Linked DNA regions of Variovorax paradoxus. The protein of the gene in region 1 interacts with the protein of each later gene in a pairwise test. Links are inferred from orthologs where the notes say so. Each region holds a gene or a part of one and is shown on either strand. Other genes may lie near its edges. The genes, in order: GOQ09_RS03400 and ssb.

Region 1 (3,253 bases):
AAGCCGCACGCCGGCTCGACCAAGGGGCCGACCCACATCTTCAACCTGGGCCATGGCATTAGCCAGTTCACGCCGCCCGCCCACGTGGCGGCGCTGGTGCAGGCGGTGCACGCGCAGTCGCGGTCCTTGCGCCGCGGTTGAAACTGTTACGCGCAGGCCTGCGTGTGCCGGCGAACTGGTTTTCCCCGAAAAGCAATTCACAGCCGTTTGTCAAGCGCAAAAACGGTGTAGGAGGGACGACTTATGCACAAAACACGTGCTGCACTGCGCAAGATTATCTGAGGCGGGCCCCTCTTTGCTCCTAAACAAGTAGCGCGCGTAAGTGGTTGATTTATATAGGATTTGAACTTTGCTTTTTTTGAGGGCAATCCAGTCAGACGCTTGATTTTCAAGGCTCCGCAGCGTGTCGAGCCCTGTTGTCAACAAAGTTATCCACAGAATCTCTGGATGAGCTTCAAAGCACTGAAAAATCAACGACTTAAGCGATTTTGCTCAAAGTCGCATTAACAAACCTTGCCAACAGGGACGCCCATTTCCACCGCCAGCAGCCCAGCCCCGGAAACCGACGCAGCGCCGGCGAGCACGCCCGCCGCGATGGCCTGGCGGCTCGACATCGCCGTGCAAACACCCGCGCATGCCGCCCTGGGCGACCTGCTGAGCTATGCCAGCGCGGCGCCGCTCGCGCCCGGCACGCTGGTGCGGGTGCCGCTGGGCCGGCGCGAAGTGCTGGGCGTGGTCTGGAACGACCCCACATCGCTCGAGGGCGCCGAGCCCGATATGGCGCTCAAGCCCGTGGGCGCCGCGCTCGACGCGCTCGCGCCGCTCGGCGAAGCGTGGCGCGACCTCGTGGCCTTTGCAGCGCGCTATTACCAGCGCTCGATCGGTGAAATCGCGCTCGCAGCCTTGCCGCCGCAGTTGCGCGACCTGACCGGCACGCAACTGGCACGCCGGCTCAAGCGCAAGACCACCACCGGGCCGGTGGCCGAGACCGCCGAAGCCGCCAACCTGATTGCGCTCAGCCCGGAACAGACCGCAGCCCTCGCCCGCATCGAGGCCGAGACAGGCACCTTCCTGCTGGTCGGCAGCACCGGCAGCGGCAAGACCGAGGTGTACCTGCGCTGCGTGGCCGACCTGCTTACGCGCGACACCGGCGCGCAGGCGCTGGTGATGGTGCCCGAGATCAACCTCACGCCGCAACTCGAAGCGCGCTTCAAGGCGCGGTTCGGCGACGACGCCGTGGTGTCGCTGCACAGCGGCATGACCAATCCGCAGCGGCTCGCAAGCTGGCTTGCGGCGCACAGCGGGGCCGCGCGCATCGTGCTGGGAACGCGCATGGCGGTGTTTGCATCGATGCCGGGGCTGAAGCTCATCGTCGTCGATGAAGAGCACGACCCCAGCTACAAACAGCAAGAAGGCGCGCGCTATTCGGCGCGCGACCTCGCCGTGTGGCGTGGCCAGCGCGAAGGCGCGAAAGTCATCCTCGGCTCGGCCACGCCTTCGCTCGAAAGCTGGCACCAGAGCCGCCCGGCCGAAGGCGAAGACCCGGGCGGGCGCTACGTTCGGCTGGCCATGCCCTCGCGCATCGGCGCGGGCGAGTTGCCAGGCGTGCGGCTGGTCGACATGAACCTGCAGCCGCCGAAGACCGTGCTTTCGGCCGCGCTGCTCGACGCCATCGGCCAGCGCATTGCGCGCGGCGAACAGAGCATGGTGTTTTTGAACCGCCGCGGCTATGCGCCGGTGCTGGCCTGCGCCGACTGCGGTTGGAAGAGCGAATGCCCGCACTGCAGCGCCTACCGCGTGTTCCACAAGATCGACCGCACGCTGCGCTGCCACCACTGCGGCTTTACCGAGCGCGTGCCGCGCGCCTGCCCGGCCTGCGGCAACCCCGACATCGCGCCCGTGGGCCGCGGCACCGAGCGGCTCGAGGAGCACCTGGCCGAACTGTTCGCCAGTGTGAAGCGGCCCGACGGCAACGCGGTACGCATTGCGCGCATCGATGCCGACAGCACCAAGAAGCAGGGCGCGCTCGAATCGCAGCTCGCGTCCGTGCATTCGGGTGAGGTCGACGTGCTGGTCGGCACGCAGATGATTGCCAAGGGACACGACTTCCGGCGCATCACGCTGGTGGCGGCAGTGAACCCCGACGGCGCGCTGTTCTCCAGCGACTTTCGCGCCCCCGAGCGGCTGTTCAGCCTGCTGATGCAATCGGCCGGGCGTGCGGGGCGCGACGCGGCATACCTCGCGGCGCAAGGCGCCACGGCCGAGATGTGGATCCAGACGCACCATGCGCAGCATCCGCTCTTCGCCGCGCTGCGAAGGCACGACTACGCGGCCTTCGCACGGCAGCAGCTCGAAGAGCGCGCCGCGGCCGGCATGCCGCCCTTTGCATTCCAGGCACTGCTGCGCGCCGATGCGCGCACACAGGAGGCGGCGCAGGCTTTTCTCAACGCGGCAAGTGCCGCGGCCGACGCGCTCGAAGGTTCCGACCGCGTGCTGCGCTACCCCGCGGTGCCGCTTGCCATTCAGCGCGTGGCCAATGTGGAGCGGGCGCAGATGCTGATCGAAAGCCCGTCGCGCGCCGCGCTGCAGCGCCTCCTAGCCGGATGGCAACCGCTGCTGCACGCGTTGCGGCGCACGCCCGAGGGCAAGGGCGTGATCCGCTGGCTGGTCGACGTCGACCCGCACAGCATTTGAGGCAGCGGCCTTTTACCAAGGCCGGCCTTTGTCAGTGATGCAGGCCCGCGGGCTCCTTGCCCATGTCGACGTAGCGCAGCTCGCTGCTGCGCCGCCGAGCAATGCTTCCGGGCCATGCGAACACCACCAGGCTCAAGGCGCCCAACGCGAGCGACGTAGCGGTGCCGAGGGTGTCGGCATGCCACAACCAGCCCACGCTGGCGACCCAGGCCAGCCACAGCAGAATACGAACAAGTATTGCCATAGTGCCCTCATATGTACTTTGATTTGCAAACACTTTATCAGTGTTTTGAAAACACAAGCACTCATCTGGAGCAATAACGATAGCTATGGCTTATGGCCTACACGCGAATCAGAAATAAACTGAAAAACCGGTTGACTGCATGGCCGCCCGCTATTCAAGCTGTCACAGCGCGGGCCCGTTCCGGCATCGCGCGTCAAGCAAGAACGCTGGTCGCCAGGGGTTGCCGTGAAACTGCCTTCATGTCTCGGTTGGGCTCTTCTTTTTGCATGCGCATGCTCCGCGGCCGAACTCGAACTGCAGGGTAGCCGGCTGGTG
Region 2 (3,049 bases), 290 kb from region 1 along the record:
CCGCTTCGGACCCCGCACCGAACGTGACCCCGCCCGTCACCAGCCCGATGACGGCCACCGCGAGCCCGCCGCAGGCCGCGAAGCGCACCGGAAAGCGTGCCCGCCAGCGGTTGAGCCGCCCGGCCGTGCCGGTCAGCGACGCAATCAGCAGGCGCGCGAACAGCCCGCCTGCCGCGCCGCTCAGCAACGCGACCAGCAGCCCGGGCCCGAGCACGTCCCAGCCCAGCCGCGGCACGCGGATCACGCCGAAGTAGCTGGTATTGCCGAATGCCGACACCGCCACCAGGCCCGCCAGCACGATGGCCGTGATGATCAGGCCGCTGGAGCGCGCCTCCAGCCGGCCCGACAGTTCTTCGATGGCGAACACCACGCCCGCCAGCGGCGCATTGAAGGCTGCCGCAATGCCCGCCGCCCCGCCCGCCACCAGCAGCGCGCGGGAGTCGATGGTGGTGTTGGGCGACAGCCAGCGCCGCGCATGCTGCATCACGCCCGCCGCAACCTGCACCGAGGGGCCTTCGCGCCCGATCGACAGCCCGGCCGCGAAGCCCGCAACGCCCAGCCCGATTTTTGCGACCGTCAGCCGGAGCGACGCGAAGACGAAGCGCCGCTCCTCCGGCAGCGCCGGATGCAGCGCCGCCTTGATCTGCGGAATGCCCGAACCGCCCGCACCCGGAAAGAAGCGCAGTGTGAACCACACGATGGCCGCGGTGACGAGCGGCGTGGTCAGCAGCACGGCCCAGGGCCACGCCTGGTAGAAGCGGTGGAACTGGCCGAAGACCCAGTCGCTGGCAACTGTGAAGCCCACCACGAAGAGGCCGGCCGCAATGGCGTAGCCGAGCACGATGGCACGGTCGAGCCAGATGCGGCCCCCGCGCAATTCGGCGCGCAAGTGCTCGAAAAAGTCAGGTTCTCTGTTCATGCGGAACGCCCATTCTGGCACCCGGAGGGGGTGGGGGCGGTTGCCTGGGGCACAATCGAGGGTTCCTTTCAACCTCCTCCTCCATCTACTTATCAGGGGCAGTGCATATGGCATCGGTCAATAAAGTCATCGTCGTCGGCAACCTGGGGCGCGACCCCGAAATGCGTACCTTCCCAAGCGGCGACCAGGTGGCAAACGTCACCGTGGCCACCACCGATCGCTGGAAAGACAAGCAAAGCGGCGAAATGCGCGAAGCCACCGAGTGGCACCGCATCGTTTTCAACGGCCGCCTGGCCGAAATTGCCGGCCAATACCTGCGCAAGGGCTCGCAGGTGTATGTCGAAGGCAGCCTGCGCACGCGCAAGTGGACCGACAAGGACGGCATAGAAAAGTACACCACCGAAATCCGCGCCGACCAGATGCAGATGCTGGGTAGCCGCCAGGGCCAGGGCGGCCCCTCGGGCGGTCCGGAGGACGACGGCGGTTATTCGCAGGGTGGCGGCGGTGGCGGCTACTCGCAAGGCGGTGGCGGTGGCGGCGGTGGCGGCGGTTATGCCCCCCGTGCACCCGCCGCGGCACCGCGCGCTCCGGCGGCGGCGCCGCGCCAGGCACCGGCCAAGTCGTCGTCGGGCTTCGACGACATGGATGACGACATTCCGTTCTGAAATCGATTCATCGGAATTTGCCGATCGAAAGCCTGCAGTTCATCGCTGCAGGCTTTTTTTCTGGAGCGCAGCCAGTCAGTAGGTCACCGTCACCCGCATCGCATTGCTGCCATCGCCGGCTGACGCCGCGGCTTGCGGTGGGGCGGAGCCTGTGGTCGCCGCCATCGCACCGATGACCCCTTGCCAGGCGGAAGCGAGGCTGTCGCGGCCGTCCGCATCGTTTCCGGCCACCATGAGCGTTGTCTCGCCGATCTTGTCGAAACGGTACTCGCGGCCCTTGATGGCCACCGACTTCATGTTGGTCCAGACGCGGTATTCATGCCCGCCCTTGACCGGTGTGACCTCGAGCACCTTGAAGGTCGGCAGAACGACCATCGAGATGGTGAAGCGGGCCGTGGAACTGTTCATGCCGTGCGTCGGCTCCGCGGAACTGAGCCGCAGCGGTAGCGGCAGCAAGAACAGCAGCATGCCGGCGGCAGCCAACGGTTGCGCTATTCGCGTCGGGCGCAGGGCAGTTGCACCTGCAGCGGACATGTTTCCGGACATTGGAACTCCTCCTCTCGTCGCAACCGGGTGGAGGGCATCGCATTGATGCCCTGTCCTGGTTTATCGGCAGAGTCGCGGGAAAATGAAGGCCGTCTGCGCCATTCTTTACCCATAACCTGCCAATGGCTAGCAGGTTTTTCCGCACCGGCTTGCTTGCCGGCGGAGTTCAGTAGGTCACGCTGACCGTCACCACGTCGCGGTAGTTGTCCGGCCGCACGTTGGCGTTGGTGCCGAGAACGCGTCCATACAAGGTCAGCGCCTGGGCGGCTCCGTTGCCTGTGCCCGCAGCAACGTTCCCGCCTGTGCCCGCGACGCTGCCCCAGACGGAATTGCGCGCGGCGTTGCGGTAGAGCTGATAGGGCACCGTCTCGGCGTTGCCGGGCACGCCGCCTGTCGGCGTCATCGTTCCTGCGCCGGTCGTCGAGCCATTCGAAGGCGTCAGCGCAACCGTGTACGGGGTGGGCGTGGTGCAGGTGACGTTGATCGTGCTGGTCTGGTCCCTGTCGGCTTGGCCCGGCAGGCCGTTGATGGTGCCGAAGTTCAGCGGGTCCGCGGTGACCAGGCAGCTCTTGGCGACTGTTGCGGTGACCAGGAAGGCGAACCTGCCGGGCTGTATGGTGTCGCAGGTCGCCGGCATGGCGGAAGTGCTCCTCGACAGCGTGATCGAGGTGTGGTCCCCGACGAAGTTGTCCTGGTACGAACCTGGAGGCACCGCGCCCTGGAGGGGGAGCAGTTCGCCGCGCATGGTGGTGCTTCCCGTCACCCGTCCGAGGCCGCCCGCAGTCGTACGGCGAGGAATGCTCATCGTGACGGAGAACGGGTTCGGCACCTGCGCGTTGCCGTTGGAGCCCCACACGGTGCCGCTCGTTGCCTGGTACAGCTGGAACCTCAATTGATTCCCGGCGGTGGTCTCCATCAC

What was found.
Region 2: the proteins of GOQ09_RS03400 (region 1) and ssb interact in binary tests that used the Escherichia coli proteins (3 or more experiments, as listed by UniProt). The link is inferred for Variovorax paradoxus from one-to-one orthologs.

Annotation. Positions count from the first base shown.
Region 1 is NZ_CP046622.1:740,062-743,314, reverse strand. What follows is about bases 207-3,144. They hold GOQ09_RS03400 (primosomal protein N'), read left to right. Parts: upstream 207-594; coding sequence 595-2,694; downstream 2,695-3,144. Other genes in these bases: GOQ09_RS03395 (hypothetical protein), read right to left, coding at 2,726-2,938. Outside these bases: hemE (uroporphyrinogen decarboxylase), read left to right, coding at 1-141; GOQ09_RS03390 (hypothetical protein), read left to right, coding at 3,164-3,253.
Region 2 is NZ_CP046622.1:445,726-448,774, forward strand. What follows is about bases 72-2,805. They hold ssb (single-stranded DNA-binding protein), read left to right. Parts: upstream 72-1,026; coding sequence 1,027-1,584; downstream 1,585-2,805. Other genes in these bases: GOQ09_RS02095 (chloride channel protein), read right to left, coding at 72-919; GOQ09_RS02105 (hypothetical protein), read right to left, coding at 1,660-2,130; GOQ09_RS02110 (Csu type fimbrial protein), read right to left, coding at 2,297-2,805. Outside these bases: more of GOQ09_RS02095, read right to left, coding at 1-71; more of GOQ09_RS02110, read right to left, coding at 2,806-3,049. UniProt on the Escherichia coli protein: Plays an important role in DNA replication, recombination and repair. Binds to ssDNA and to an array of partner proteins to recruit them to their sites of action during DNA metabolism. Acts as a sliding platform that migrates on DNA via reptation.